DNA from 3 places in the Mesorhizobium sp. WSM4842 genome. Region 3 is predicted to be linked to each of the others. Evidence: riboswitches for the same ligand, from Rfam matches in the RefSeq annotation. Region 3 holds a riboswitch; each other region holds the start of a gene.
What was found. Region 3 has a riboswitch for cobalamin ahead of metE (5-methyltetrahydropteroyltriglutamate--homocysteine S-methyltransferase). Riboswitches for the same ligand answer to the same signal wherever they lie in the genome.
Positions count from the first base shown of each region.

Region 1: linked by a shared signal. The riboswitch ahead of AC0NIE_RS02075 (aromatic ring-hydroxylating oxygenase subunit alpha) and the one ahead of metE (5-methyltetrahydropteroyltriglutamate--homocysteine S-methyltransferase) in region 3 are both predicted to bind cobalamin.
Region 2: linked by a shared signal. The riboswitch ahead of AC0NIE_RS18505 (CbtB domain-containing protein) and the one ahead of metE (5-methyltetrahydropteroyltriglutamate--homocysteine S-methyltransferase) in region 3 are both predicted to bind cobalamin.

Region 1 covers NZ_CM148372.1:456,287-466,584, forward strand. The annotation lists gene bglA (beta-galactosidase BglA) at 1-1,285, shown strand, start outside; gene AC0NIE_RS02055 (ABC transporter ATP-binding protein) at 1,310-2,422, shown strand; gene AC0NIE_RS02060 (DUF680 domain-containing protein) at 2,508-2,867, opposite strand; gene AC0NIE_RS02065 (DUF680 domain-containing protein) at 2,833-3,057, opposite strand; gene AC0NIE_RS02070 (DUF680 domain-containing protein) at 3,179-3,382, opposite strand; cobalamin riboswitch at 3,904-4,104, shown strand; gene AC0NIE_RS02075 (aromatic ring-hydroxylating oxygenase subunit alpha) at 4,320-5,567, shown strand; gene AC0NIE_RS02080 (FAD-binding oxidoreductase) at 5,591-6,706, shown strand; gene AC0NIE_RS02085 (FAD-binding oxidoreductase) at 6,719-7,465, opposite strand; gene AC0NIE_RS02090 (molybdopterin-dependent oxidoreductase) at 7,462-8,073, opposite strand; gene AC0NIE_RS02095 (PDZ domain-containing protein) at 8,182-8,514, opposite strand; partial or broken gene AC0NIE_RS02100 (MBL fold metallo-hydrolase) at 8,862-9,586, opposite strand; gene AC0NIE_RS02105 (diphosphate--fructose-6-phosphate 1-phosphotransferase) at 9,620-10,298, opposite strand, start outside.
Region 2 covers NZ_CM148372.1:3,818,940-3,829,237, forward strand. The annotation lists gene mgtE (magnesium transporter) at 361-1,791, shown strand; gene AC0NIE_RS18490 (MerR family transcriptional regulator) at 1,939-2,325, shown strand; gene AC0NIE_RS18495 (methyltransferase family protein) at 2,413-2,919, opposite strand; gene AC0NIE_RS18500 (acetyltransferase domain-containing protein) at 2,916-3,908, opposite strand; cobalamin riboswitch at 4,168-4,378, shown strand; gene AC0NIE_RS18505 (CbtB domain-containing protein) at 4,416-4,595, shown strand; gene AC0NIE_RS18510 (CbtA family protein) at 4,611-5,378, shown strand; gene cobU (bifunctional adenosylcobinamide kinase/adenosylcobinamide-phosphate guanylyltransferase) at 5,401-5,898, shown strand; gene cobO (cob(I)yrinic acid a,c-diamide adenosyltransferase) at 5,900-6,538, shown strand; gene AC0NIE_RS18525 (hypothetical protein) at 6,917-7,231, shown strand; gene cbiB (adenosylcobinamide-phosphate synthase CbiB) at 7,258-8,226, opposite strand; gene cobD (threonine-phosphate decarboxylase CobD) at 8,225-9,274, shown strand; gene AC0NIE_RS18540 (tyrosine phosphatase family protein) at 9,271-9,780, shown strand; gene AC0NIE_RS18545 (GNAT family N-acetyltransferase) at 9,849-10,298, opposite strand, start outside.
Region 3 covers NZ_CM148372.1:6,621,893-6,632,190, forward strand. The annotation lists gene metK (methionine adenosyltransferase) at 1-39, shown strand, start outside; gene AC0NIE_RS32060 (adenosine kinase) at 150-1,142, shown strand; cobalamin riboswitch at 1,534-1,732, shown strand; gene metE (5-methyltetrahydropteroyltriglutamate--homocysteine S-methyltransferase) at 1,848-4,187, shown strand; partial or broken gene AC0NIE_RS32070 (IS5/IS1182 family transposase) at 4,281-4,370, opposite strand; gene tdh (L-threonine 3-dehydrogenase) at 4,851-5,885, shown strand; gene AC0NIE_RS32080 (cytochrome-c peroxidase) at 6,115-7,152, opposite strand; gene AC0NIE_RS32085 (Ros/MucR family transcriptional regulator) at 7,693-8,160, shown strand; gene hemN (oxygen-independent coproporphyrinogen III oxidase) at 8,365-9,699, shown strand; gene AC0NIE_RS32095 (prephenate dehydratase) at 10,095-10,298, opposite strand, start outside.

The sequences.
Region 1 (10,298 bases), 1.0 Mb from region 3:
AAGCCGCTCGAGCCGCACCAACCCGAAGGCGGACTGGTATGTCTGGGCCGACGCCAAGCCCGACGGCACGCCACCCAACAACTGGCTGTCGATCTTCGGCGGTTCGGCCTGGCAGTGGGACACCAGCCGCCAGCAATATTACCTGCATAATTTCCTGGCCGAGCAGCCCGATCTCAACTTCCACAGCCGCGCGGTCCAGGATGCGCTGCTCGATGTCACCCGCTTCTGGCTGGAGCGCGGCGTCGACGGCTTCCGCCTCGACACCATCAATTTCTACTTCCACAGCCAGGGCCTGGAGGACAATCCGCCGCTGCCGCCCGAACAGCGCAACGACCAGACTGCTCCTTCCGTAAACCCCTACAACTACCAGGACCATCTCTACGACAAGAGCCGCCCCGAAAACCTCGGCTTCCTCGAGCGCTTCCGCGCCTTGCTCGACGAATATCCGGCGACGGCGGCGGTCGGCGAAGTCGGCGATTCGCAGCGCGGACTGGAGGTGGTGGCGGCCTATACCGCCGGCAGCAAGCGCGTGCACATGTGCTATTCGTTCGACTTCCTGGCGCCCGAAAAGATCAGCGCGGCAAAGGTGCGTTCGGTGCTGGAAGCCTTTGGCAAGGTCGCCAGCGACGGCTGGTCGTGTTGGGCCTTTTCCAACCACGACGTGATGCGCACTGCCTCGCGCTGGGCGGCCGGCGAGGCCGACCAGACGGCTTATCTCAAGGTAATCTCGGCGCTGCTGATGTCGCTGCGCGGCTCGGTCTGTATCTACCAGGGCGAGGAACTCGGTCTTGGCGAAGCGGAATTGCAATTCGAGGATCTGCAGGACCCCTACGGCATCCGCTTCTGGCCGGAATTCAAGGGCCGCGACGGCTGCCGCACGCCGATGGTCTGGAATGGCGCCGACAGCAATGGCGGCTTCTCCAAGGCAAAGCCATGGCTGCCCGTGCCCGCCAAGCACCTTTCGCAAGCGGTCGATGTGCAGCAGGGCGACGACAGCTCGCTGTTCGAACATTACCGGCGCTTTCTTGCCTTCCGCCGTTTACATCCGGCGCTGGCCAAGGGCGATATCGACTTCATCGAAAGCGAGGGCGATACGGTCGCCTTCACGCGCCGCGAGGGCAATGAGCAGATCGTCTGCGCCTTCAATCTTGGCAGCCGACCGGCCGAAATCGATCTTGGCCGACGCTCGCTGCAGCCCTTGCCGGGGCACGGGTTTTCGGGACAGACTGCCGCCGGCTCTATCCGCCTCGGCGGCTACAGCGCCTGGTTCGGGCGTATCGACTGAGTTTGCAATTCACCGGAGGGTATCATGGCCGATGTCACGCTAAGGCAAGTGAAGAAATCATACGGCAATCTCAACATTCTCCACGGCATCGACCTCGACATAAAGTCGGGCGAGTTCATCGTCTTCGTCGGCCCTTCGGGCTGTGGCAAGTCGACCTTGCTGCGGTCGATCGCCGGACTTGAGGAAATCACCTCCGGCGAGCTCAAGATCGACGGCGAGGTGGTGAACGACGTGCCACCGTCGAAGCGCGGCATCGCCATGGTGTTCCAGTCCTATGCGCTCTATCCGCACATGACCGTCTACGACAACATGGCGTTCTCGATGAAGATCGGCAAGGAGAGCAAGGCCGAGATCGACAAGCGGGTGCGCCAGGCGGCGGAAATCCTGCAGCTGACCAAATACCTCGACCGCTTGCCCAAGGCGATGTCGGGCGGCCAGCGCCAGCGCGTCGCCATCGGCCGCGCCATCGTGCGTAACCCTAAGGTCTTCCTGTTCGACGAGCCGCTGTCGAACCTCGACGCGGCACTGCGGGTTGCCACCCGCATCGAGATCGCCAAGCTCAAGGAGTCGATGCCTGCTACGACGATGATCTACGTCACCCACGACCAGGTCGAGGCGATGACGCTGGCCGACCGCATCGTCGTGCTCAAGGAGGGCCACATCGAGCAGGTCGGCACGCCGATGGAGCTCTACAAGAGACCCGGCAATCTGTTCGTCGCCCAGTTCATCGGCTCGCCGGCCATGAACATCCTGCCGGCGACGATCGACAAATCAGGCGACCCGACCATCGTCAGTCATGTCGGCGGGCGCAAGGCGACGGTGCCGATCGCCACGCCGGCGTCCGCGAAGGGTGCTTCGGTCAGCTTCGGCGTGCGGCCGGAGGATCTGATGATCGCCACCGGCGCCGATTATCTTTTCGAGGGAACGGTGGATTATGTCGAGCAGCTCGGCGAGGTCCAGCTCGTCTATGTCGACATCGGCCGCGCCGACCTGCCGCTGGTGACCAAGCTGCCAGGCAATGCCGAAGTCAAGCGCGGCGCTGCGTTGCGGTTGAATGCCGATCCCGGCGACCTGCATATTTTCGACGCCGACGGACATTCCTTCACACTCCACATGGCGGAAGCAAAGGCAGCCTAACTACTGGATCAGGCAGTTTGGCGAAGGCAAAAACAAGAGCGGCGGGCAGAGCCCGCCGCTCTTGTGCATTGCATTCAGGTCGCTGTTAGCGGCCGAACAGGTTCCGGTCGCTGCCCTGCGGGGCGGACTTCTGTATGTCGCCCGAGGAATTGATCAGCTTGTAAACCAGCGAGCCGGTATTGCCTACCGAAGACGTCTGCGTGTTGTCGACGTTGACGGTCGCCTGCTTGTTGATGTCGGTTCCGCCAACTTTGTCGTTGCGGGCATAGGCGCTGCCGGCAGCAATCAAAAGTGCCGCAGCGGTGAGAACGATCTTCTTCATTTCAGTAATCCTGGATTCTCGTATCCCATCAGCGCGGCGGCCTCGGTCTTTGTGAAAGACAATGCCGCCGCTGCTGTTGGGATCGACATTAGTTGTTGCCGAAGAGGTTACGGTCGCTGCCATTGACGGGCTTCTCGTCAGCCGGAACCGGATTCTGCGCCGAAGCCGAATTCTGAATCGAAGCCGTGTACGAGCCGTTGTCGACCGCAGCGGCCGGCTGGTTGGCGCCGTTCGATCCAAAGTTGTCGCTGCCGGCAAAAGCGCTGCCGGAGACAGCCAGGATGGCGGCGGTGGCAAGAATGATCTTCTTCATTTCTAGTACTCCTGAATTTTTCAGATCCCGAGCGGCGGACTGGCCGCTTTGTCTTGTTGTTTGACCATGATCTTTTACGAAAACCGGTTTCCACTTCGGGATCATGGTCTGGGATCAGCTGTTAATTGTTGCCGAAAAGGTTGCGGTCGGCGCCCTGGTCGACGGGCTTTTCAGCGTGAGCCGACTTCTGAATGGAAGCCGTATACGAACTGTCGACCGAGGCGGTCGGCTGATTGGCGCCGTTGGACCCATAATGGTCGCTGCCAGCAAAGGCGCTGCCGGTGATGGCCAGAACGGCGACGGCAATAAGAGCAATCTTTTTCATTTTTGGAACTCCAGTATCTTTAGTTTTCCGTCCGTCTAGCGGCGTGTCTTGGGAGGAATTCGCGTCGTCCGGACAGCCCCGATGTGGGAAGGCCATCCGGCAGATTCCAATCACGAAGTTGTTCCGTGTGGACCAAGAATCTACACCTTGAAATTGTACCAGAGGCTTCTATCGTCATTGCTTTCTGTTTTGTTTTCAAAGGTTTAGGACAAAGAGGCTAATCGACCATTTGACGGATTGCCGGACCTGCGTTCACAGCGTCATGCACGCATTGTCAACAGAAACGAACCGTTCGGTTCGATTTTAGAAGCGGCTTAAAAAGCCGGTGCTGAGTTGTTGTCGAATCGTTAACCATTTCGGCGCCCTGCAATGGTCAATCCGGCACGCTTTCAGGACCGGCAGCGCTCGCAGCAGGCGCAAAGTTCACCTTCCTCAAATCCCGGCCCACAGGTTTCGCCGGCAGTGTCGCGCCGCATGGATACGATGTCGCTTTCATGCGGACAGTCAGCCGGCCGTCATGATTAGATCACGCCATCTCAGGTGCCGCTTGGTGACGACGAAGCGGAGAATTGGGAAGCCGGTCAGAACCCGGCGCTGCCCCCGCAACGGTGGTGGAGTTCAAGTCGCAACGGGAGACCACTGGGCCCAAGCCTGGGAAGGTGTCGCGATGGTCCGCAAGGACACTCCAGAGCCCGGAAACCAGCCCGAGATTTCTAGACTCGACTGATCGCGGTGGGCGGTCAAGAGGTGGATAGTGCATGCCCGGCCCTGTCGCCGGCTTGCGGCCGATCCTCCCTCCATCACCACCAGTTCAGTCTTTGGAGCGACATGCGTCCATTTGGACGCACAACGTACGCTCCAAGACTTTGAATTGCGCATCGTGCTTTCCGAAATCGATTCCGATTTCGGGCCGATGCGACGGCTATGAGGACAGGACATGGATGCGCGCAACGACATGCTGAGGCTCTTGCACGGCCGCAGGGAAGGCTACTCGCTCGAGCAGCCCTTCTACACCGATCCCGATTTCTTCAAGCTCGACATGGAGCTGATCTGGTATCGCGACTGGCTGTTCATCGGCCACGATTGCGAGTTGCCGAAGCCGGGCAGCTACATCACCGCGCAGATCGGCGACTATCCGGTCGTGCTGGTCCGCGACCAGCAAGGCAAGATCAACGCCTTCCACAATTCCTGCCGGCATCGCGGCAGCCGCGTCTGCAACGCCGACAAGGGTACGGCGGCGAAGCTCGTCTGCCCCTATCACCAATGGACCTACGAGCTGGACGGCAGGCTCTTGTTCGCGAGGCAGATGGCGGACGGCTTCGACAAGAGCCAGTTCAGCCTGAAGCCGGTGGCTTGCGAAAGCATCAGTGGCTACATCTTCATCTGCCTGGCCAAGGAGCCCGCCGATTTCGCGCCGATGCGCGCCATGATCGAGCCTTACCTCCTGCCGCACCGGCTGCGCGAGGCAAAAATCGCCTTCGAATCGACCATCGTCGAGAAGGGCAACTGGAAGCTCGTCTGGGAGAACAACCGCGAGTGCTACCATTGCGCCGGCAACCATCCGGAACTGTGCAAGACATTCCCGGAAGCGCCGACCGTCACCGGCGTGCAGGGCGCCGACAGCGATCCGGAGATGCTCGCGCACTGGGCGAAATGCGAGGCGGCGGGCCTGCCGAGCAAGTTCCGCATCGATCCGGCCGGGCAGTATCGCGCCACCCGCGCCCCGCTGCTGCGCGATGCCGTTAGCTACACGATGACGGGAAGACGTGCGGTGAAGAAGAACCTCTCCGACGACGTTTCGACCGACGGTATCGGCTCGCTGCTGCTCTATCACTATCCGACGACCTGGAACCATATCCTCGGCGATCATGCGGTCACCTTCCGCGTGCTGCCGATCAGTGCCACGGAAACGGCCGTCACCACCAAATGGCTTGTCCACAAGGACGCGGTCGAAGGCGTCGACTACGACCTCGCCGATCTCACCCATGTCTGGACCGAGACCAACGACCAGGACCGCCGCATCGTTGAGGAAAACGCCTTCGGCATCCTGTCGCCGGCCTATGAGCCCGGCCCCTATTCGGAACTGCATGAGGGCGGCGTCATCCAGTTCGTCGAATGGTACGCCTCCTTCATCGGGCCGCGCCTTGCCGAGGGCGGGCGGCCGGCGTTGCGCAGCGTCGCCTGAGCGAGGCCAAGGGGATGAATACGATGACGGACCTCGGCCTCTACCGCCATCTCGACGAGATGGCGCCCTGGAACGACAGGCTCCAGGTGCTGGAAGTCATCGGCGTCAGTGACGAGGCGCCTGACGTGAAGACCTTCACCTTCCGCTCCGACAACCAGACCTGGTTCCGCTACAGACCGGGGCAGTTCGTGACGCTGGAACTGCCGACCACCGAGGGCCCGTTGATGCGGACCTATACGCTGTCGTCCTCGCCGTCGCGGCCGTTCTCGATCGCGGTGACGGTGAAAGCACAGCCCGGCAGCCTCGGCACACGCTGGATGTTCGACAATCTGAAGCCCGGTGTTCACGTGAAGGCCTATGGGCCGTCGGGCAACTTTTCGCTGCACAGCCATCCCGCGGCCAGATATCTGTTCATTTCGGCCGGCTCCGGCGTGACTCCGATGATGTCGATGCTGCGCTGGCTGAACGATTGCGCGCCCTGGACAGATGTCGGCTTCGTCAACTGCGCGCGAAAGCCCGAGGAGATCATCTTCCGCAAGGAGCTCGAATTGCTCGGCAGCCGCATGCCGGGCCTGACGCTCGGCTTCATGATCGAGGAGCGGTCCAGCCGCGAGGGCTGGTTCGGCCATATGGGCCGGATCGACGCGATACGGCTGCCGCTGCTGGCGCCCGATTTTCGCGAGCGCGAAATTTTCTGCTGCGGCCCCGACCCGTTCATGCGCGCCGTGCGGCAGATGCTGGAGGCGGCCGGCTTCGACATGGCCAACTATCATCAGGAAAGCTTTGCGGCCCCAGGGGTGGAGGAAATACCGGCCCCGTTCGGTTCGCCGGCAGAGGGTGGGCCGGCAGAGGGCGGGGTCGAGATACCTACTGAGGCCGCAACGCCGATCCGCTTTTCGCTTTCGGATGTCGATGCCGACTGCGTTGCCGGCCAGACCGTGCTGCAGACGGCGCGCGCTTCGGGCGTACGAATTCCCGCAGCCTGCGAGTTCGGCCTGTGCGGAACCTGCAAGGTGAAAAAGGTCTCGGGCACAGTCGAGATGAGCCACAATGGCGGCATCCTCGATCACGAGATCGACGACGGCTTCATCCTTGCCTGCTGTTCGAAGCCGCTGACGGCGATCGAGATCGACGCCTAACCGGCGGGGAGCTTAAACCCCGTAACGCTCGGTGCGGATGAGGCTTGCCGGAACGCCGGCATCGATCAGCGCCTGGGCGGCGGCCGACACGAAGGCATTCGAGCCGCAGACAAAGACTAACCTTGGCGGCGCGGGCAGCCGCGCCATCGATTGCTCCATCATCGCGGCATCGACCCGCCGCGAATAGTCCGCCGGGCGCCGGGCCGGCTCGCGAGTCAGCGCCAACACCAGATCGAAGCCGTCCCGGCGATCATGGAAGTCGATCAGTTCGTCGCGAAAGATCACCTCGTCCCAGATCCGTGCGGAAAACACCAACGCCGCGGGCACCGTTGATTTGCGCGCGGCGCGATGGCGGACCATCGCCATCAGCGGAACCACGCCGGACCCGCCGCCGACCAGCAGAAGCGGGCCGCCGTCGCTGTCGGACCAGACGAAGTGGCCGCCGAGCGGTCCGCGCAGTTCGACCTCATCGCCGACCGCAGCGATATCGTGAAAGAAGGGTGAGATCTCGCCATCATCGAGCCTTTCGATCGCCAGTTCGATCGTCTCGCCGGCTTCCGGCGCCGAGGCGATGGAGTAGGAGCGGCGCGCCTGATAGCCGTCCGGCGCCGTCAGCCTGACATCGACATGCTGCCCGGCACGATAGGCGAAGGGCCGCGACGGCTGGAGGAAAAAACTGGTGACGCGCGGCGTGCGCTTTTCGATGCGGCTGATGGTGACCGTCTGCCAAGGCGACTGCGCCGCCGGCCCGTCGCTCATGGATCGCCCGTATAGCGCTGCTCGCGCCACGGGTCGCCATAGATGTGATAGCCGCGCAGCTCCCAGAACCCGGGCTCGTCGCGCTCGGTGAACTGCAGCCCGTTCAGCCATTTGGCCGACTTCCAGAAATAGAGATGCGGAACCAGCAGCCGCGCTGGGCCGCCATGGTCCGGCGTGATCGGCTTGCCTTCGTAAAGCAGTGCCACCATCGCCTTGCCGGCGGTGAGATCCTTCGTCGGCACGTTGGTGGTGTAGCCGTCGAACGACAGTGCCAGCGTGAAGCCGGTCGGCGGCTCGATGCCGGCATCCGTCAGAATATCGTCGACCAGCACGCCTTGCCACGCCGTGTCGAACTTGGTCCATGCGGTCACGCAATGGATGTCGCGGGTCATCTTGGTCAAAGGCAGCGCGTTGAACTCTGTCCAGTTCCACTTCTTGATCGGCCGCGGTCCGTGCTTGAGCGTGAACGACCAGTCCTCGGTGCTCACGCGCGGCGTCGGCCCGGCCGACAGCACCGGAAACCCTTGCTCGAGATACTGCCCCGGCGGGATACGCGCATCCGTATCCGTCGGAGGCTTTCGTCCTGAAAAGAAGCCGCGGGTGACCATCGGGAAATCCGTTTAAATCAGGCCGCCTGTCGGCCTTCACCAGTCTTCTCGAAGATGCTCTGGCGGGCAACCATAATTTTGGCTGCAACCTCGCGGCAATGCGCCGCTTCAGCCACTGGCGAAGGGCACGGCGACGAACATCTGCGCGTCGCCGCGTTCGACGAGCAGGAGCACGGACTTCTTCCCGACCTGCGCAATCGCCTGGTCCGCCTGCCTGGCGTTCCGCACCGGCGCCTGATTGACGGCGACGATGATGTCGCCGGGCTGCATACCGGAAGCCGAGGCCGTCTTGTCAGGATTGACGCTCTCGACCAGCGCGCCGCGCTGGTTGTGCGTCAGATTCATCGCTTGTCGGACATTAGGAGTGACGTCCATCAGGCCGAGGCCGATCGCAGGAGCACGAAGGCCCTGCTGTGCGGACGGTGTGTCTGAGTCGCCCACCGATGCCGTCTGCACTTCGTCTGCATTGCCTCGCCTGGCAGGCAGCCGACCGGATCGACAGCCCCGCATCTAGGGCGGAGATCGCGGTTTCTAGATGATATTACGAAGATTTAATCTAACGGGTCGGTGTCGCCCGCTCGCCTGATGCGTGGCTGGAGTCGAACCCTGATGAAGGGAGGTAGCGCACGACCTGAAACAAAAAACCCACCTTGCGGCGGGTTGGCGCGATCAGCACCATGCGGAAATTGATAACATAGCTGCCGGCACAAAGCAAGAACAAACTTGCTGACAGGGAATCACGAGCTCGCATATCTTCCCGCCTCTATCCTGCCGGTCATCGAAGCCTCCTATGCGCCGATCCCGTCTGTCCGCCTGAGATAGCCGCTGGCGATTTCGCGCATGCGTCTGGCGTCGAAGCTCGGGCCATGGCCGCCATGGCCGATGCGGATCGGCAGGTCGAGCAGCTGCTGCATGGTGCGGCGGTAAGCGCGCCTGTCGGAGTCCGGCAGGTCGTCGATCAGGATGGCGTCGTAGATGGCGTCACCGGCGAAGAACAGGCCGTCGGCCTCATCGAACAGCGCGATCGAATCGGGCGAATGGCCGGGCAGATACAGCACGCGGAATTGCCGGTCGCCGAGATCGACCAGATCGCCCTCGTCGAGTGTCCGCGTCAGCGGCGCCGGCGGAATCTTGTAATCGACCGCTTTCCAGCCTGGCGCCGGCAGCTTCGAGACGCGCCGTCGAGATCATGAAACATGTGGGCGTAGGTGACGGCGTCGTCCATGCTGTCGAATTGCGCGGCACTCATCCTGGGCCCTGCCCGCAGCGGGAATTCGTGCAGCGAGCCGACATGGTCGAGATGGATGTGGGTGGCGACGACGAGCAGCGGCTTGCCATCGGGCGTGTCGATCTCCGGCGCCAGCGGGCGGATGCCCATGCCGGTGTCGACAAGCAGGTCGAGGTCGCGGCCGCGCAGATGCCAGATGTTGGCGCGCACGAAATCATGCACGAACGGCTCGGTCAGCATCGTCGTATCGGCGTCGATGACGGTCTTGCTGAACCAGTCAAGCATCAGAAGAGACCCGGCATCAGGAGAGACCCGGCATCAGACAAACGGTTTTCCAACCTTATATTTTTCGGGGACCAGCCGCTTCAGATAGGCCATTCCCGCATCGGAGAGCTGGTTGACTTCAGGCAGCATGAAATCGTCGGGCATGTGACGGGTCTTGCCGGCAACGTTTTTCAGCGGCACCTTGTTCAGCACGGTTTTCTCGCCGTCATATTGCAGCGCCACCGAGCCGCCGCCCTGTTCGGCGACAGCGACCGCAAAGACGCCGGCATCGAAGGCTTCCTGCGCATCGACGGCGTTGATGGCGCCGACATAGCCGCGCGGCATGTAGCCGAGCGCATCGACTCGCGCCCGCTTGCCCGGCAATCCTTCGGCCAGGGCGCGCTCGAGGGCGGCCGGCAGGTCGCTGCCCGACAGCTTGACGTTGCCATGCGCATCGCGCTCCAGTTTGTCCGGCGGCACAAGGCTTTCGACCAGCGCCTTGCCGTCGGCGGTGCTGACGCCTTCGGACACGGCGACGATGCAGCGCTTGTGGCGGTCAAGCGTGGCGCGAACATCGTCGATGAAGGCCGCGGCCGAGAACGGGCGCTCCGGCACATAGACGAGATGCGGGCCGCTGTCGGGATCAAGCTGCCATGCGGCGGCGGCGGCGGTGAGGAAACCGGCATGCCGCCCCATGACGATGCCGACATAGATGCCGGGCAGAGCACGGAAG
Region 2 (10,298 bases), 2.8 Mb from region 3:
TTCGAGGATTTTACGGTGTCCAACGGCTGCCATTTCGATCAGTCTGTCATCCCTTGCGCCCGTTGGTCTCTGACCTCATCGCCTGAGCCTTCGCGTCCTTGAGGAGAGGGCCGAGTGCGGCATCAACGTCTGTCGGGCGATCCGGTTGCACCAGCCTTCGCTCCACGGCGGGGAAGGGCGTATTTCGTTTGATATTCCCACGCGTTGCGCCATAGAGGCGGACTCTCAGGTCGAATCGTGCCGCCGCACTATCTTTGTGTTTGAGCATCGGATTTTTCCCAAAACCGGTTTCCACTTTTGGGTCCAATGTTCTAGACGTGACAGGCACCTTTTCCGGAATTCTGATGGCGGGAGGCGCTGGTGGAAGGCCAGGACGAACAGACGACCGGCGCCAGGGCCGCTGACGGCAGCCATGCCGACATTTATGGCGAGGACGGCGCCATTCTGTCGTCGTTCTTGGCCCAGATCGGCGCCGCGATCGCCGATCGCGACACGCTGACGCTGAAGCGTGAAGTCGACGACCTGCACCAATCGGAACTCGGCGATCTGCTCGAGGCGCTTCATCCCGAACAGCGCCGCGCGCTGGTCGAATTGCTGGGCGCCGATTTCGATTTTTCCGCGCTGACCGAGGTCGACGAGGCGATCCGCCGCGACATCGTCGACAGCCTGCCCAACGCGCAGATTGCCCAGGGGGTGCAGGATCTCGATTCCGACGACGCGGTCTACATTCTCGAGGATCTCGAAAAGGAAGATCAGGACGAGATCCTGTCGCAACTGCCGTTCACCGAGCGGATCAGGCTGCGCCGCTCGCTCGACTATCCCGAAGAGACCGCCGGCCGCCGCATGCAGACGGAGTTCGTCGCGGTGCCGCCGTTCTGGACGATCGGCCAGACCATCGACTACATGCGCGAGGACCAGAACCTACCCGACCGCTTCAGCCAGATATTCGTCATCGACCCAAGCTTCAAGCTGCTCGGCGCCATCGACCTCGACCAGATCCTGCGCACCAAGCGCTCGATCAAGGTCGAAGAGGTCATGCATGAGACCAGGCACGCCATTCCGGCCACGATGGACCAGGAAGAGGCGGCGCGCGAATTCGAGCAATACGACCTTCTCTCCGCCGCCGTCGTCGATGAGAATGACCGGCTGGTCGGCGTGCTGACCATCGACGATGTCGTCGACGTCATCCAGCAGGAAGCAGAGGAGGATCTGCTGCGCATGGGTGGTGTCGGCGATGAAGAACTGTCGGACAGCATTCTCTCGACCTCGCGCTCGCGCGTTCCGTGGCTGCTGGTCAACCTCGGGACGGCCTTCATCTCGGCCTCGGTGATCAGTATGTTCGGTGCGACGATCGAGGAAATGGTCGCACTTGCCGCACTGATGCCGATCGTCGCCTCGCTGGGCGGCAATGCCGGCACGCAGACGATGACAGTGACCGTGCGCGCGCTCGCCACACGCGACCTCGATATCTACAATGCCGGTCGCGTCATTCGCCGCGAGGTTGTGGTCGGCTTGCTGAATGGCATGGTCATTGCGGCGATCCTCGGGCTGGTCGCCGGCCTCTGGTTTCACAATCCCGATCTCGGTTTCGTCATTGCCGCGGCGATGATCGTGAACATGCTGGCTGCGGCACTCGGCGGCATTCTGATTCCTCTGTTCCTCGACAGGCTCGGCGCCGATCCGGCGATTTCGTCATCAATCTTCACGACGATGATTACCGACGTTATCGGTTTCCTCGCCTTCCTTAGCCTTGCCACCTGGTGGCTGCATCTGGGCGCGGGAGCCGGATAAGGCGTTTCAATTGACTTTTACGTAAGTTGCGTGCGAGGTTTGGATGGAGAGCTGCCGGTCGATTCCGGTGCGGGACGAGCCCTTTTGTGAATGAAGGCATCGCCGCATGATGGCAATCGCGCCGCTTTCCGGGCTTTTGGAGTAACGATGCGGGAATATTATTCGATCACCGAACTGACCCGCGAATTCGATGTTTCGACGCGGACGCTGCGCTTCTACGAGGACGAGGGGCTGGTGCAGCCGGTACGGCGCGGCCGCACGCGGCTGTTTCGCCCGTCGGACCGGCATCTCATCCGCCAGATCATGCGCGGCAAGAGGCTCGGCTTTTCGATCAACGAAATCCGCGAAATCATCCAGATGTACAAGGAGCCGCCCGGGGAGGTCGGTCAGCTCAACCTGATGATCAAACGAATCGAGGAAAAGCGCGAGGATCTGCGCCAGAAGCGCCGCGACCTCGAAGAGACGCTGGCGGAACTAGATCAGGCCGAGGAATCCTGCGTCGAGCGATTGGTGGAGCTCGGCGTCAACACCTGAGCGGCCTTTTTTGACAATTCTACTCTGGCGGCCAGCTAGTGTGGTTTTCTGCCAGAGCGAATTCTTAAAAAGACCTTGCCGCACGCCTCAAATCCAGCGCCGCACCTTTTTAGCGTAATCCCGGTATTTCTTGCCGAATTTCGCCGTCAGAACTCTTTCCTCGCCCTCGATCGCCATCTTCTGCGTTGCGAAGGCGGCGATGATCGCCAGCGGCAGGAACCATACGATCCCCGAGATAAGGGCCACGCCGATCAGCAGCAGCGTGTTGGCCAGATATATCGGGTTGCGGCTGACGGCGAAGGGGCCTGATGTGACCAGGTGATCGGGCACGGCGTTTGGGTGGAGAGTCGTCTTTGCCCGGATCATGGTGCGGATTGCCGTGAACCAGAGCGCGACGACGCCGAACAATGCCACCCAGCCGGCCGCGAACAGGATGTCGCCCAGAAGGCCGCCGATCCATGGCAGCGGATAGAGCAAGCCAAGCGCGATGCTGACGGCGATGGCCGCGACATAGATCAGCGGCGGCCACGGTATAAACCCCGGTTTCGGCTGTCCCGGTTTCTGTTGCCCAGGTTTCTGTTGATGGTCGGTCATTGTGCTCCTCCCTCCATCAAAGTGCTGTCGGCTTTGGCAGTGCAGGCGCCGGCGAGCTCGTCGAGATGTGCCTTCGATTCCGCAGCTTGGTCGTTGCGGTAGAGCCGATCAAGCGTGGCCTCGCCCTCGAGTGTATCGAGCATGCACACACAATAGCTGGAGCAGAACTCCGTGTCGCGCGATTGCTCGCACGAAGTCTGGCATTCTTTCAGGAAGGTGACCTGCCTGGTCTCGACCGGTGCCGGCATGACTTGCGAAAAAAGCCAGATCGAGCCGATCAGCACCGGCTGGTGGATCAGATAGAAGGCGAGGCTGTGCCGGCCGATAAAGACCAGCGGATTTGTCCAGCGGCCGGGCGTCAGGCCTGCCAACCGCGTCAGCAGGCCGGAGGCGGAGGCGAGTTTTGCCGTCGCGATACCCGCAAGCACAGCGCCGAACCATGGAAACAGCGGGACATAATCGTTGGAGCGCGGGTTGGTTGCCGACAGGCCGACCCACCACAGGGCCGGATGGTCGAAGATCTCGGACCTGAGGTAGAGCGGCGCTGTGATGACGAAAGCTGCGACAGCAAGCGTCAGCAGCGCCGGCAGCCGCAGAAACGCCAGGCCGAGCAGGCTGGCGAGCGCGATCTCGTGCAGGATACCGAAGAAGATGAAACTGTCCGGCGTGGCAAGCCTCGTGGCAGCCGATATGGCGAGCGCCGCCCCGGCGACCATGGCGAAGCGTTTCCAGAAGCCGTTCCAGCGGATCAGTTTGCTATGGGCGAGGAACAGGCTGACGCCGACCAGGAACAGGAAGGTCGAAGCGATGCAGCGCGCGTAGAATTTCCACCAGCCGAAGGCGGTCAGGCCGGGATCGGTGTAGCCAAAGAATTCGAGATCCCAGGTGAAATGGTAACTCGCCATGGCAAGCAAAGCGACGCCGCGGGCGACGTCGATGGCGATGATGCGCTTGGATCGGTCCTGAACGGTCGGCGTAGAAATGCTCATGGTCTCGCAATCTGATTCAGCACTTGAAGACGACTATCATGGTTGCCCCGGACAAAAGAAGACAGGGCAAATCCCGTTGATGCTCAGGGCGTCGGTGAAAGCGCCGTATGCCGCTGACGCACCCATTAGAAGCGATGCGGGCCATATTCCTCGGGCATCAGCACTCCGGCCTCGTGGCGCCGGCCGGCTGGTTCCAGAGACGGCGCATTCGCGCTGGTAGCTGGCGGAATTTGGTTTGCCGGGCACGGCGATTCTGCCTATAGTCGCACCCGTCGTCGGTTCCGTTTGGAACCAAGAGGGAATGCGGTAAGGGCGATTCTTTGCCCAATGCCGTGGCTGCCCCCGCAACTGTGTGCGGTAGTCCTCTCCATATGCCACTGAAGAGTTTCTTTCGGGAAGAGCTTCTTCGGGAAGGTGGGGAAGGGCGCTGATCCGCGAGCCAGGAGACCTGCCGGCGACAGGAGAACTGATTTCTATGCCCTCGGGTGGAGGGCGAAAGGACAAGACATGAATACCGCTTCCGTCTCGCTCGTCGCTTCCGTCTCCTCGCAGTCGCGCTTCGTGCAGCTGGCGCTTGCTGCATTTCTCGGCATTTTCGTCATGGGCTTTGTCGGCTTCTCGCATATCGATGCGGTCCACAATGCCGCCCACGACTATCGCCATTCGATGGCGTTTCCCTGCCACTGACGAGGGGCCGACATCATGACACTGTTTCGCAACGTCGTGTTCATCGCGGCGATCGCAGGGCTTGTGGCTGGCGTCGTTCTCGCCTGCATGCAGGCCTACGCCACCGTGCCGCTCATTCTCAAGGCGGAAGTCTACGAGCAGGCCGGCGGTGGCCACACGCATGACCACGCCGCGGCGCCGGCCGCGAACGCCACGGACGCCAATGCCATGAGTAGCGCCGAACCGGCCGCTCCGGCTGCGGAAGACGAAGGCTGGGCGCCGGCCGACGGTTTCGAGCGCTTCGCCTTCAACGTCGTTGCCAACGTCGTCACCGGCATCGGCTTTGCGCTGATCCTGGTCGCCGCTTCGGAGTTCGCCGGCGGCATCGGCAATTGGCGTCAGGGCCTGTTCTGGGGCCTTGCCGGCTTTGCCGTGTTCACGCTGGCTCCGAACCTTGGCCTGCCTCCCGAACTGCCGGCTATGCCGGCTGCCGATCTCGCCCAGCGCCAGATCTGGTGGACGGCAACTGTGGTGGTGACAGCGGCCGGTCTTGGGCTGCTCGCCTTTCGCAAATCCCTGCCGCTGGCGCTGCTTGCCGTGGCGTGGATCGTGGCGCCGCATATCGTCGGCGCGCCGCAGCCCGACAGTTTTGAATCGCCGATCCCGGAAGCCCTGCACCACCAGTTCGTGGTGGCGGTGACACTGACCAATCTGGTGTTCTGGCTGGTGCTCGGCGCCGTCGTCGGCGTGGTGCGCGGCCGCTTGACCGGCAGCACGACCGGCCTGCGCGACAGCTTTGCCTGATCGCGCTGCTCCCGGCGGCAAGCTGACCCTGGTCATCGGCGGTGCGCGCTCCGGCAAGAGCGCGCATGCCGAAAGACTGGTGACGGCCTGTCCGGCGCCGTGGGCCTATATCGCTACGGCGCAAGCCTATGACGACGAGATGCGCGAGCGTATCGCGCTGCATCGGTCGCGGCGCGGCGAGGGTTGGACGACCATCGACGCGCCACTCGATCTCGTCGGCGCGATTGAGGCGTTGCCTGACGGCCGGCCTGTCCTCGTCGATTGCCTCACGCTGTGGCTGACCAACCATATGCTGGCCGAACGCGACATTGAGGCCGAATGCCGAGGGCTGGCCGATGTGCTGTCGCGGCCGCGCGGGCCATGGTTCGTGGTTTCCAACGAGGTTGGCCAGGGCATCGTGCCCGACAATGCGCTGGCTCGCCGGTTTCGCGATGCCGCCGGCCGGCTCAACCAGCAGGTCGCGGCAGTCGCCGGCACCGTGCTGCTGATGGTGGCGGGATTGCCGCTCGAGGTGAAATGACATGGCTGATAACAAACACATTGAAGACAAGCCGATTAACGACAGGGACGAGGAACGTCACCGCGCCAAGATGGCCAAGCGCAAGGCGGTGCAGGACGCCGAGGTCGCCGGAAAGACGGTCGAGAAGGCGCTGCTGATCGTCAACACCGGGCCCGGCAAAGGCAAGACCACCGCTGCTTTCGGGTTGGCGCTGAGGATGCTCGGCTACGGCAAGCGCGTCGGCGTCGTCCAGTTCATCAAGGGCAAATGGCATACCGGCGAGAAGGATGCCTTTGCCGCTTTCGGCGATCGGGTCGTCTGGCACACGATGGGCGAGGGTTTCACCTGGGAGACGCAGGATCTGAAGCGCGACATCGCCGCCGCCGAGGCTGCCTGGGCCAAGGCGCTCGAGCTGATGGCCGATCCGTCGATCAGCCTTGTGGTGCTCGACGAACTGAACATCGCGCTGCGCTACGACTATCTCGATCTCGACAAAGTGGTGGCGGCGCTGAAAGGGCGGCGCGAAAACCTGCATGTCGTCGTCACCGGCCGCAATGCCAAGCCGGCGCTGGTCGATGCCGCCGATCTGGTCACCGAGATGGGCGTGACCAAACATCACTTTTCCGCCGGCGTTAAGGCGCAGCAAGGGATTGAATTCTGAGGGGTGATTGCGCTTCGGCAGGGCACCCTCAAGCATTGCGGTGCTGGTGGCGGTGACGCTGGTAAAATTGCCGATCTCCCCTTGCGGGGGAGATCGGATCTCACCTGCGGTTTTCGACAACCTCAAGCTGTATTGTTCTTGCTTTGTGCCGGCAGCTATGATACTGATTCTTCTATAGTGCTGATTCGCACCGCCGACCCGCTCGCGAGGCGGGTTTTTGTTTTGCGCTCGATCTCGAGCGTCGATCACGCCATAATGACGACCGCCGAGATCTCCCGAACAGCGCGTCAGCACTAGGTCGGCGACCCTGTAGAGTTTCGGCGCCCGCCTTATGGCAGGGGATAGAATTCTGATCGCTAGGCAAGCTGGAGATTGTTCGTGGAACAGGCGGTAATCGTCTATCTTCTTCTGAAGGACGGTCAATTTGGAGCGTCGCAAGAACGCGAATCCATTTACGCGCTCGAGGATCGGCTAGAGAAAGCTATCGAGGATGCGTCGGTCGGCGAGTTTGACGGTGACTTGTTTGGTGAGGGCGAATGCATCCTCTACATGTATGGGCCAAACGCTGAACGACTTTTTGTTGTAGTCGAACCCGTATTGAGATCTTTTCCCGTAGCTGCCGGTGGATACGCGATCAAAAGGTTTGGCGAGGCAGCCGATCCAAGCGCAAAGGAAGTCCGTGTTACTTGGTAGGTCGGGTTTGCCGACCCATTCGGGCGTCACGCAGCGATAACAATCACCGACAGCAAGCCGAACAGCGCGATCAGCAGAAAGTCGGCTACCCGGTAGAGTTTCAGTGCCCGCCTGATGTCGACACTCTCGGCATCGCGGTGGCCGCCTTCGCCCATGAATGCATCGTCGACCATGACGCCGTCATAGGAGCGCGGCCCGGCGAGCGCCAACCCGAGCGCGCCGGCCATCGCGGCCTCAGGCCAGCCGGCGTTGGGCGAGCGGTGTTTTTTCGCGTCGCGCAGCACTGTGCGCCAGGCGTTGCCGGCATCGGCGTCTTTGACGAAGAAGGCGGCCAGCACGATGAGCAGCGCGGTCAGCCGCGACGCCGGCAGGTTGATCAGATCGTCGAAGCGCGCTGCCGCCTGGCCGAAGGCCTCGTGGCGCGGCGTGCGGTGGCCGATCATCGAATCGGCGGTGTTGGCAGCCTTGTAGGCGACGCCGCCGGCCAGCCCACCGACGCCGATCCAGAAGACGGGCGCGACGACGCCGTCGGAAAAATTCTCGGCCAGGCTTTCGATCGCCGCGCGGCAGACGCCGGCTTTGTCGAGCTTTTTCGGATCGCGGCCGACGATCCGTGAAACGGCAGCACGGCCGATGTCGAGCCCGCCATTGTCGAGTCCGTCGGCCACCTGCTCGACATGCTCGGCCAGGCTCTTCTGCGACAGCAGCGATGTCGCCAGAATTGCCGTGAGGACCAGTCCGGCTGGAATGCCCGAAAGCACGGTTTCAACCGCGAAAGCGATGGTGGCCGGCACCAGCACGATGATCAGCAGTGCATCAATGCCGCGCCGACGACGGACGGCGTCGGAATCAATGGCGCGGTTGAGCCTGCGGTCGAGAAAGGATATCAGCCTACCGAACCAGGTGACGGGATGGCCGATGGCGCCAAGCAGCCAGCCCGGGTAGCCGACAGCGAATTCAACAACCAGTGACAGGAAAGCGATCAGGATCGACATGAAGTCTCTTGATGGAGCGGCGGCAGTGTTGGATCACGGCGGAAGCCTTGGCCGGGCGTTGGCGCTTTTTCCCAATGCGCCGCAGCCCTTCGTCGACCTCTCGACCGGTATCAATCCGCACTCCTACCCGTTTTTCGAGCCGCCCGCCACCGCTCTGTCAAGATTGCCGGAAGCTTCGCGCGCCCGTGAGTTGGCCAACGTCGCGGCAAGCGCCTATGGCGCGCCATCGGCAGCGAATGTGGTGGCGGCACCGGGCACGCAGATCCTGTTGCCGCGCGTCGCCTCGCTGGCGAGCCCCGGCAAGGCGCTGGTGTTTGGGCCGACTTATGCCGAACATCAGCGGGCAGCGGCGATCGTCGGTCATGCGGTGATGGAGGTCGACGATTTCGAGGCCCTGGCAGGAGCCGACCTCGCCATCGTCGTCAACCCCAACAATCCGGACGGGCGCGTCATCGAACGCAAGAAGCTGCTTGGGCTTGCCGGAAGATTGCGCGCCAAAGGCGGAGTGCTGGTCGTCGACGAAGCCTTCATGGATGTCGGCCCGCGCGCGGAAAGCCTGGCCGGCGATGTCGAGCAAGGCAGCATGGTCGTGCTGCGCTCCTTCGGCAAGTTCTTTGGCCTCGCCGGCCTGCGGCTTGGCTTTGCACTGGCCGACGCGCTGACAGTCGAACGGCTACAGGCGCAATTCGGACCGTGGGCTGTTGCCGGACCGGCGCTCGAATATGGCATCCGCGCGCTTGCCGACGTGGATTGGCAGGTCGAGATGCGGCGCCGTCTGGCCGAGGATGCCGCGCGGGTCGATGCGCTGTTCGGCCGCTTCGGCGTTGCTGTTGCCGGCGGCACCACGCTGTTCCGCTATATCAGGCTGGCGGACGCCGCCGGTTTGTTTTCGGTGCTTGGCGAGCGCGGCATCCTGCTCCGCCATTTCTCCGACCGGCCGCATGTGCTGCGCGCCGGGCTGCCGGGCGGGGACGAGGAATGGCAGCGACTCGAATTGGCTCTTGCCGACTGGGCGCAACAACGCGACACCAAGGAGATCAAGCAATGATCCATGTCTGTTCGCTGTCAAAAGTCGAGGAAACCGTCGCGAAGACCGGCGCCGAGCGGCTGCTTTCCCTGCTGGCCGCCGGTACCGAGGTGACGCGGCCGGCCTCGATCGCCCGGGAAAACCATCTGCATCTGGTCATGCACGACATTGCCGTGGCGCAAGAGGGCATGACCATGCCGGGCGAAATCCATGTCCGCAACCTGCTCGATTTCGCGCGCCGATGGGATCGGGCGCGGCCGCTGGTCGTGCATTGCTATGCCGGCATCAGCCGGTCGACCGCCTCGGCCTACATCATCGCGGCAGCACTGGCGCCGAAGCGCTGCGAGGTTGAATTGGCCGAGACGCTGCGCGCGCTGTCGCCGACGGCGACACCCAATCCGCGGTTGGTTGCGGTCGCCGATGCGCTTCTTGATCGCAACGGCCGCATGATCCGCGCGATCGAGGCGATCGGGCGCGGCGCGGAGGCCTTCGAAGGCACGCCTTTTGCGTTGAAGATAGACGGCTGATTCTGGTCAGAGGCCTGATCCGTCCCGATCGGGCTGGGCTGCGCTTGTTTTCACGGCAGCCGTCCAAACTATTTGGTGACCCTTTCCATGTATCGCGTAGCCTCCCCCAAGCCCTTCGGTGCTGGTTCGAACGGTGCGCACTCTTGAAAGCCGAACTTGCGGTAAAGAGTGATAGCACTCGTCATGAATGAAATTGTCACCAGGTTCACTTTTGCGAACTTGGACTGCTCGATAGCATCGAGCGCCGTCGCAAGGAGGCGGGCTCCTACGCCTTTTCCTCGTCCTTCAGGACGCACGAAGAGCTTAACGACCTCGGCAACATCTCCATGGCTGACGTGGCCGACGCAGCCCAAGGCCACAGAGCCAATCCGAGCGAGGTACATCCCTGTGCTGGGCAAGGTGCACTTTTCCAACAAGCTCGCGGCATCGTCAGAATAGTAGGCGGAAATCACGTCTTCCGACGGAAGACCGTGCACGCCGCATTGTGCAACGTCCCATTGACCCATCTCCGCGATGAG
Region 3 (10,298 bases):
GACGACCTGTTGCGTGAGGCAGGACCGGCAGCTGCGTGATGCGCGGGTATTGGATGCGTGGGCATAGTGCGACCCATTCCACACTCGCCAAAAAACACGCCGGCCCCGGCGTGGCGAGAAGCCGGCTCGGGTTTTTGGCGGAGACACTGATCTCGAAATATGACGTGCTTTGCATCGGCAATGCCATCGTCGACATCATCGCGCAGTGCGACGAAGCATTTTTGGAGACGAACGGCATCATCAAGGGCGCGATGAACCTGATCGACACGAGGCGCGCCGAGCTGCTCTACAGCCGCATGGGCCCGGCCATCGAAGCCTCCGGCGGCAGCGCCGGCAACACGGCGGCGGGTGTCGCCAGCTTCGGCGGCCGCGCTGCTTTCTTCGGCAAGGTCTCCAACGATGCGCTAGGCGAAATCTACGCCCACGACATCCATGCGCAGGGGGTTGCCTTCGACACCAGGCCGCTCAAGGGCGAGCCGCCGACGGCGCGCTCGATGATCTTCGTTACCCCAGACGGCGAGCGCTCGATGAACACCTATCTCGGCGCCTGCATCGAGCTCGGGCCGGAGGATGTCGAGGTCGACAAGGCCTCTGGCGCCAAGGTCACCTATTTCGAAGGCTATCTGTGGGATCCGCCGCGCGCCAAGGAGGCAATCCGGCAGACGGCGATGCTGGCGCACGCGGCAGGCCGCGAAGTGTCGATGACACTGTCGGATTCGTTCTGCGTCGACCGCTATCGCGACGAATTCCTCGACCTGATGCGTTCGGGTACAGTCGATATCGTCTTCGCCAACAGCCACGAGATCAAATCGCTTTATCAGACGGCGTCGTTCGACGAGGCGCTGGCGCAGATCCGCAAGGATTGCCGGATCGCCGCCGTGACCCGTTCGGAAAAAGGCTCCGTCATCGTGCGCGGCGACGAGACCGTGGTCATCAAGGCGACCGCGATCAAGGAGCTGGTCGACACGACGGGCGCCGGCGACCTCTATGCCGCAGGTTTCCTCTACGGCTACACGCAAGGCCGCAGCCTGAAGGATTGCGGCGACCTCGGTTCACTGGCTGCCGGATTGGTCATCCAGCAGATCGGCCCCAGGCCGCGGCAGACTTTGCGCCGCGAGGCTGAACAGGCGGGGCTGTTGTAGGGCGGCATCTCCGCCACGTGTTGCCCACCTTCCCGTTGTGCGGGCTGTCCAGCCAAGCGCGGGTAAAACGTCGCGTACCCGTCCGTGAAGGATGGCGGTTTTCTCCAAATTTCTGATTTCTTGAGGCTCAGGGACGTTGTCGCACTTCGGGCCAGTACTGCCGGCCGATCATGATGGCCAACACGCCCTTTTTGACGAAAGTCGTTTTGAGCCGGGATCGTAGACTGGCAGATTGCCCGAGCGGCCAGGCACAGCCTGCGCAGACCGGCGAGTGGCGCAAATGGCTCAGCTCTACCGCGACCTGCGACTTGGGAAACACGCCGCAGGTGAACGGTTCACATAAACACATAAACATTTCTTTATACCGCATTGACAACAAAGCGGGCTGCTGCGATTGTCCGCGTGTCGTGGTTCTCCGCAAGGCGTTGCCGTAGCGGAGCTAAGAGGGAAGCCGGTGCAATGCCGGCGCTGCCCCCGCAACTGTAAGCGGCGAGCCAAACCCATCAATGTCACTGGGGCGCTGCCCCGGGAAGACGGGGCAGAGGCTGTGACCCGCGAGCCAGGAGACCTGCCACGGTAAACAACGTCCACGGGCGGGGTGTCTGATGGCCGCGGCAGCTCGGCGTTTATGCCGGCCTGCTAGCGCCTTCCTTGTCCCCGCCGCAACCATCGGGGTATGGAATGAATGTCTCCCAGCAAGTTCCCATAGCAACGCTTGGCATGCCGCGTATCGGTCGCCGGCGAGAACTGAAATTCGCGCTCGAAAGCTACTGGTCCAGAAAATCTTCTGCTGCCAACCTTCTGTCGACGGCGAAGGCACTCCGTGCCGCCAGCTGGAGCGAGCAGCATGACCGCGGCGTGTCGAAAATCCCGTCGAACGATTTCTCACTGTATGACCATGTGCTCGACACCGCAGCAATGGTCGGCGCCGTGCCAGCTCGTTACGGCTGGACGGGCGGGGAGGTCCCGCTCGACATCTATTTCGCGATGGCGCGCGGGACGCAAGGCGATGCCGCGGCTTGCGGACGCGCCAGTCACGGGCATGCAGGGCAGCGCGTAACCGCGATGGAAATGACCAAATGGTTCGACACGAACTACCACTACATCGTGCCGGAGCTGGGCGACGATCAGACATTCGCCCTCTCGTCGACGAAACCAGTCGATCACTTTCTGGAGGCAAAAGAGCTCGGCATCCATACACGCCCGGTCATCCTTGGACCGGTGACCTTCCTCAAGCTGGCAAAGTCTCCCGACCAGGGCTTCAATCCCATAGCGCTCCTACCGCGCCTGCTGCCCGTCTACGAGCAACTCCTGCGGAGGCTGGAGCTCTCGGGGGCCGACTGGGTACAGATTGATGAGCCGGCGCTTGTGCTCGACCTTAACCCGAACGAACGAGCTGCCTTCGAATTCACATACGGCCAGCTGTCGAAAGCCGCGCCCAAGTTGAAAATTATGATGGCGACCTATTTCGGGCCGCTGGGAGACAATCTGGAGACCGCGCTTTCGCTGCGCCTGGCGGGCCTACATCTCGACCTCGTGCGCGCTCCCGAGCAGTTGGAGACGGTTGGTCGGCTCGCACCGAAGGATCTGGTGCTCTCACTTGGCTTGATCGACGGCCGCAACGTCTGGCGCGCGAACCTGGCTGCCATTCTCGACCGCATCAAGCCGGTCGTTGCCGGCTGGCCGCTGGATCGCGTCGAGATTGCGCCTTCCTGCTCGATGCTTCATGTGCCGATGGACCTGCGGATGGAGACCGCGCTCGATGTGGACGTCAGTTCGTGGCTGGCATTCGCCGCCCAGAAGACTGAAGAGCTGCTCGTGCTGGCCCAAGCCTTATCCGAAGGCAGGGAGGCCGTAGCAGGCTCACTGGAAGCTTCTGCCGAGGCGGCCGCCGCGCGCGCAATGTCTACAAAGGTCCATGATGCGCTCGTCCACGGGCGAATTATCAGCATTGACGGCGTCATGAAGCAACGAAAGAGCGCATTTCCCAAGCGCTCGAGAATCCAGGCTGACACGCTCGGCCTGCCGCCGTTCCCCACGACTACCATCGGGTCCTTCCCGCAGACGCCCGAGGTGCGCAGGGCGCGCTCCGCTCATGCGAAGGGCAGGCTGAGCTATGTCGACTACCAGGCCTTCCTGAAGAAGGAGACTGAGGCGGCGGTCCGTTGGCAGGAGGAGATCGGGCTGGACGTGCTGGTACACGGCGAGTTCGAACGAAACGACATGGTGCAGCATTTCGGCGAGCAGCTGTCCGGCCTCGCATTCACCCAGCATGGCTGGGTGCAAAGTTACGGCTCCCGGCTCGTGCGCCCTCCCATCATCTTCGGCGACGTATCGCGGCCCAATCCGATGACGGTCCTCTGGTGGCAATTTGCCCAGTCTCTGACGAAAAAGCCGGTAAAGGGCATGCTCACAGGCCCAGTGACGATTCTTAACTGGTCTTTTGTGCGCGACGACGTACCCCGCGCCGAGGTCTGCCGCCAGATCGCACTCGCCATCCGCGATGAAGTGGCCGACCTTGAAAGAGTTGGCGCAAGGGTGATCCAGATCGATGAGGCCGCGTTTCGCGAAGGCTTGCCCCTGCGGAAGTCCGATTGGAAACATTATCTCGGCTGGGCAGTCGAATGCTTCCGTCTCGCTTCAACGGGTGTAGAGGACGCGACCCAAATTCACACCCACATGTGCTATTCTGAGTTCAATGAGATCATCGACTCGATCGCTGAACTGGACGCGGACGTGATTTCGATCGAGACGTCGCGCTCCAAAATGGAACTGCTAGACGCCTTCACGAAGTCAAAATATCCGAACGAAATCGGTCCTGGCGTCTACGACATTCACTCACCACGTGTCCCGGAAATTGGCGAAATTTTGCATCTCGCCCAACTTGCCCGCGAGCGACTGTCGGACGGCCAACTGTGGGTGAATCCGGACTGTGGCCTCAAAACAAGGAAATGGGAGGAGGTCCGCCCTGCCCTCATGAACATGATCGCTGCAGCAAGCGCGCTGCGGGAGAAAGTGCAGGCGCAGGCCGCTGGGCCACTGTGACCGGCAAACATGTGGCGGGCTGCGCGGATAATTCAAACAAAGGACGACATCGAAAAGCCGCGCACAGGTCGGTGGACGCGTGCGAGTCCCCACCCTTGTCGTCCAGCCGAAGGTCCGCTCGACGGCCCAGCGGCGAGGCAGGATTTGGAAGCGCTTCCGGTCCGAAGGACGGATGATTTCGATCACGAAATGGGGGAAGGCGGCTTTGTCCATGAGCTTCAGCCTCTCACACAGCCAGGGGTCAACAGACACTTCACCGAGGGGCGAACGCTTGCGGATGCCGCCTGTGCACCGGCACCATCGAGATATCGGCGGCGAGATCGACCATCGAGAGCACCGGTATCGAGGGAATGCGTCGCATGTGGCGGACATCGACAAAATAGCCATACCGCCCAGCCGCAAGCTGCGACCATTACTCATCGCTTGAATTGAAACTTGGCTGCATCTGGCATGGCGTTTGCTCCGCTTCTGCTGAGGTTCGCTGAAAACAGAGTTTTTCAAGCGCATGGATCGCGGTGGAATGTTGCTTCGACACAAAGGCAGCCGCCAACATTACGATCGGCCAAGGATCTCAGGTGTGCTCTCCGAGCGCACCTTTTTCGTTGTGCAGGCTACCGGAGGAGCGGCAAGGAGCGGAATCAACCAAGGTGTAAGGAGCACTTGATGTCGAACATGATGAAGGCGTTGGTGAAGGCCAAGGCCGAACCGGGCATCTGGATGGAAGAGGTGCCGGTGCCGGAGATCGGCCCCAACGATGTGCTGATCAAGATCAAGAAGACGGCGGTCTGCGGCACTGACTTGCACATCTACAATTGGGACCAGTGGGCGCAAAAGACGGTGCCGGTGCCGATGGTCACCGGCCATGAATTTATCGGCACGGTCGCCGATTTCGGCGCAGCGGTCACCGAATACAAGGTCGGCCAGCGCGTGTCGGGCGAAGGCCACATCGTCTGCGGCCATTGCCGCAACTGCCGTGCTGGGCGAGGGCATCTGTGCCGCAATACGCTCGGTGTCGGCGTCAACCGTCCCGGCGCCTTCGGCGAATATCTGGCGATCCCGCAGCACAATGTCGTGCCGATCCCCGATGATGTGCCGGACGAGACCGCGGCGATCTTCGATCCCCTGGGCAATGCCGTTCACACCGCATTGTCCTTCGATCTGGTCGGCGAGGACGTGCTGGTCACCGGCGCCGGGCCGATCGGCATCATGGCTGCGCTCGTTGCCCAATGCGTCGGCGCGCGAAAGGTGGTCATCACAGACATCAACCCGGTGCGGCTTGCGCTGGCGAAAAAGCTTGGCGTCCAGCATGTCGTCGACGCGTCGAAGGAAAAGCTGCGCGACGTCATGCCGGCGCTCGGCATGACCGAAGGTTTTGACGTCGGCCTCGAAATGTCGGGTGCGGCACCCGCCTTCCGCGACATGATCGACACCATGAACAATGGCGGCAAGATCGCCATTCTGGGCATTGCCCCGACCGGCTTCGAGATCGACTGGAACAAGGTCATCTTCAAGATGCTGCATCTCAAGGGCATCTATGGCCGCGAAATGTTCGAGACCTGGTACAAGATGATCGCCCTGGTGCAGGGTCCGCTCGATGTCAGTGGGTTGATCACGCACCGCATCGGCATTGACGACTACAAGACTGGGTTCGACGCGATGCGCAGCGGCAATTCGGGCAAGGTGGTGATGGACTGGTGAGCGTTGGCCGGGTGCCGTTCCGGAAAGTTGGAGGGACGGCACCCCCCGGCCTGCCGGCGATCTCGCCGCGAGGGGCATCGCTGTGCAAAGCAGTGGCTCCTCCCCCGACGTGCGCCGCTCAATCGTCGGCGACGTATCGCGGCCAAATCGGCGACGCTCGTGGCAATTCGCCCAGATCGGGCAAGGAAATGCTCACAGGCCCCGCCGCGATCGTCTGCTTTCCCAATGCCTAGGATCGAGGCCGAGGTGTTGTGGGCGTTTCAGTCGGCAAGATGGGATATGTGATCTCCGCTCGCTTTCCGGTCAGCGAATGAAGGTAGGCAACCAGCTGATCGATTTCGATTTGCGTTAGCTGTTCGCCAAGCTGGGTGGTGCCCATGATAGCGACGGCCTCTCTCAGGTCCCAGACCTTGCCCGAATGAAAGTATGGCGCGGTGATTGCTACGTTGCGCAGCGACGGCACGCGGAAAACATAGGAATCCTCGGGTACATTGGTGACGGCAAATCGTCCCTTGTCGTTCTCCGGCAGAATGTCGGCGCTAGGCCTCTCAACGAGGCCGAATGGATAATAGCCTTCCCCACCAATATTGACACCGGAATGGCAGGACGAGCAGCCCTTTTCGATAAAAAGGGCCAGGCCCTGTTTCTCTTTGGGACCGATGGCGGTCTCATCGCCATTGAGGAAGGCGTCGAAGGGGGCCGGCGTGACCAGTGTCGCCTCATACTCTGCGAGTGCATTGACTAGGTTGTCGAGGGTGATGGGATTGGCCTCATCCGGGAAAGCTGAATGGAACAACTCCACATATTGCGGCATCGATTTGAACGTCTCGACCACTCGATGCGGTGTGTTGGCCATTTCGACACCGGCCTGTATCGGCCCTTTGGCCTGAGCTTTCAGGTCTTCGGCGCGACCGTCCCAAAACTGTGATTTGTTGAAGACAGAGTTAAACACCGTCGGCGCGTTGCGCTGCCCCTTCTGCCAACCATGGCCAATCGAAGTTTCACGATTGTCGTCGCCCCCGGTGGCCAGGTTGTGGCACGAGTTGCAGGAGAAAACGCCTGAGGACGAGAGGCGTGGATCGAAGAACAGTGCCTTGCCGAGGGCAATCTTCTCCGGCGTGCTCGGGTTGTTGGCGAGCGCCGGCGTGAATGGCAAGGGCTTGAAGGTGGCCAGTGCCGTTTCTCTGAGGTCTGGCGGAATGGACTGCGCAGCAAAAGCTGTGGCTGCCACAAGCGCAACAGCCACCGCAGGGAATAGAATTTTCATAAATGGAGTCCTTACGATGTGCACGGAAACCATTCTCCACATGCGGCTTGCGAACGCCCTGCGCTAGATCAGCGGATCGAGGGAATCGTGCCTGCCGACCAAGCCAATCGAGCGGCGGAAACAGTAACTGCGGTGTATCCATCGCCCGACGGCGGATTCCATTGGTGGGCGCGCGCAATCGCTGTTTGTTCGCCTGAGGTTTGGTCGGTTCCGTGGCCTGTCGCCACATGCTGCCGCAACGCCAACCTGTTTCATACGCGCAAGGTTTTCTGCCCCTGCGAGTGCACGGCTCATGGTGCTTTACAAGCTTTCTGCGTCTTCCTTTTGCAATTCAAACGGACGAGATCGGAACGGAAAGGCGGACACTGGCGCAGTTATGGGACAGCGACTACCAGGCAGATCAGTGTCACGACCGCGTGATGTGGTGCTATAGACCTCAATGTTGGACGAGCAACGAACAATCTGTCGCGAGATTTGTTGCTTTCACCGGAAATCACCACTAGAAGCGACGCTCCGCAGACAAATCCACCGGAGAGTTTCATGCCAGAAGAAGACTTCAAAAACATCGACAACCTCATCCAGCTTACCGCAGATGTTGTCTCAGCCTATGTTTCCAACAATCCCGTTCCGGTGGGGGACCTTTCAGCCCTGATCGGCCAAGTGCACGAAGCTTTGAAGGGCACGGCGGCCGGTCGCGTCTCGGCACAAGAGCCGACGGTGTTGACGCCGGCGGTCCCGATCAGAAAATCGGTGACGCCGGACTACATTGTCTCCCTTGAGGATGGGAAGAAATTCAAATCGCTGAAGCGTCATCTGTCGACCCACTACGGACTGACCCCTAGTGAATATCGCGCCAAATGGGGTCTGCCGGCGGACTATCCCATGGTCGCGCCGAACTATGCGGCTGCCCGCTCTGCGTTGGCCAAGACAATGGGACTCGGCCGCAAACCAAAAGAGCCTGAAATCTCGGCGCCCGAGAAGCGGTCTAGAAAGAAGGTACCAGCGTGACTTCTTCCGTCCAGCTCGTTGTGGGCTGGCGGCTCGATCGGCATAATGTGAGCTAAACATTGAAAAGGCGGGACCAGGTCCCGCCTTTTCCTTGCAGACGGTGTGATTACACACCCGCGAAGCGGAACGGAATTGACATAACGCAGAGACACAGGAGATCGCAGGGGTAAAAGGAGGACAGTTATCAACTTGGGAGAGAAACTGTTGCAGACTTCTATCCTGAAAAAACATCGCGAGGCTCTCCTGCCTTGGTACACCATCTATCCGACTGTGCCGGAGTTCTCCGCAGCGGTCGGCGCCGAAAGCTATGAGGAATGGCTAAGAGGTCTGCCGGCTGACGATCCGGTGTCGCTCTATCTCCACATTCCGTTCTGCCGATCGATTTGCTGGTATTGCGGCTTTCCGACCACGATTGCCCGCAATCAGGGTCCGATCCTCGACTATGTGGCCGTTCTGCGTGACGAGATCCGTTTGGTCTCGGAGCAGGTGCAGCAGAGGCTCGTCGTGGACGACGTGCATTTCGGCGGTGGAACCCCGACCCTGATCGGGGCAGCGGAATTCTTGGCCATGATTGAACTCCTGCGCCGCCGCTTCGTGTTCAGGGAGCCCGCTAAAATCGCCGTCGAAATTGACCCGCGCACGTTCACGCGCGAGATCGCCGAGGCACTGGGGGCAGCCAATGTGAGCCGCGCGAGTCTCGGGGTGCAGAGTTTTGATCCAATTGTTCAAAAAGCCATCAACCGGGTCCAGAGCGAGGCGCAGACGGCCGCTGCCGTCGAAGAGCTGCGCCGGCATGGAGTAAGCGGCATCAACGTCGATCTCATGTTCGGTCTCCCGAATCAGACGGTAGAGTCCTGCGTCCAGACTGCGGCGGCAACCGCCGCCATGCGTCCCAACCGGCTTGCGGTGTTCGGCTACGCGCATATTCCATCGGTGATCAAGAATCAGCGCCTGATCGAGAAGACTGCTCTGCCGGACAGCGTCGCCCGCGCCGAACAGGCTGCGGCCGTGGCAGATACGCTGGTTGCGGCCGGCTACCGAGAGATCGGCCTCGACCATTTCGCCTTGCCGGACGACGAACTTACGCTGGCGCAGACCCGCGGTCGGCTACGCCGTAACTCGCTGGGTTACTCGGCCGACACCTGCAAAACCGTGATCGGTTTCGGCGCGTCGGCTATCGGGCGGGTCGGCGATGGTTACGTCCAGAACGAGGTGACACACGAGTCCTACAGCCGGCACATAGCAGGGGGCCGTCTGGCAACGTCAAAAGGCTACCGGCTCACAGACGAAGACCGCGTGCGAGCCGCAATCATCGAGCGGCTGATGTGCGATTTGGAGGCCGATGTGCCGGCAATCTGTGCGGCCTATGGATTCGATCCAATCCGCTTTCTCGATTCAACTGAACGCCTGGCGAAGCTGGCCGAGGACGGGGTAGTGGACATCGAAAACGGTCTCATCCGGGTGCGGCAAGAGCATCGCTTCGTGATTCGCGCTGTTGCGGCCGCATTCGATGCTTTTCTCGACCGGGTTGTCCCATAAGCACAGCCAAGCAGCGTGAGGGGCGTCAAAGCGATAAGCTCGTGCCAACGGCACGCTCGTAAAAATGCCGCAGGCCCCGGTCACGGCGCCCCTGCGCGGATTGAAGTGTTGGACCTTCCCGAATGGACGAGCGTGCCGCCCACAACGCGTCACAGTCATACAACGGTCACTGGTTTTGTGAGATGCCCGGCCGGTCGACATCTGTGCCTATGAATACTCCGTTTCGCAGGCAAGAAACTGGCGGGAACGACAAGATCGTCGGCGCGATTATCTCGTCCATGGCTCGCGCATTACGTGTACATCGCATCAAGTTCGATGCGGCAGCCCCTTGTTCGTCAGTGATAAGATCAACAGTTTTGGGGTTATGGACGGAAACTAGCCTAGCCTAGCCACAACTAATAGCGACGTGGGTACGATCCGAGAATTCTCAGGCCATCAATCTCCGCCAACGCGGCCAGCGCCGGGTGCGTCAAAACGTGTCCAGCGACATCGATGACATACTGATGGGTGTCTAGCCGCTCGCAGGTCGGACGCTGATAGACATTGAGAACGGCTAAATTGTCCTTCGAGAACCTGTTCAGGACACAACTGAGATTTTG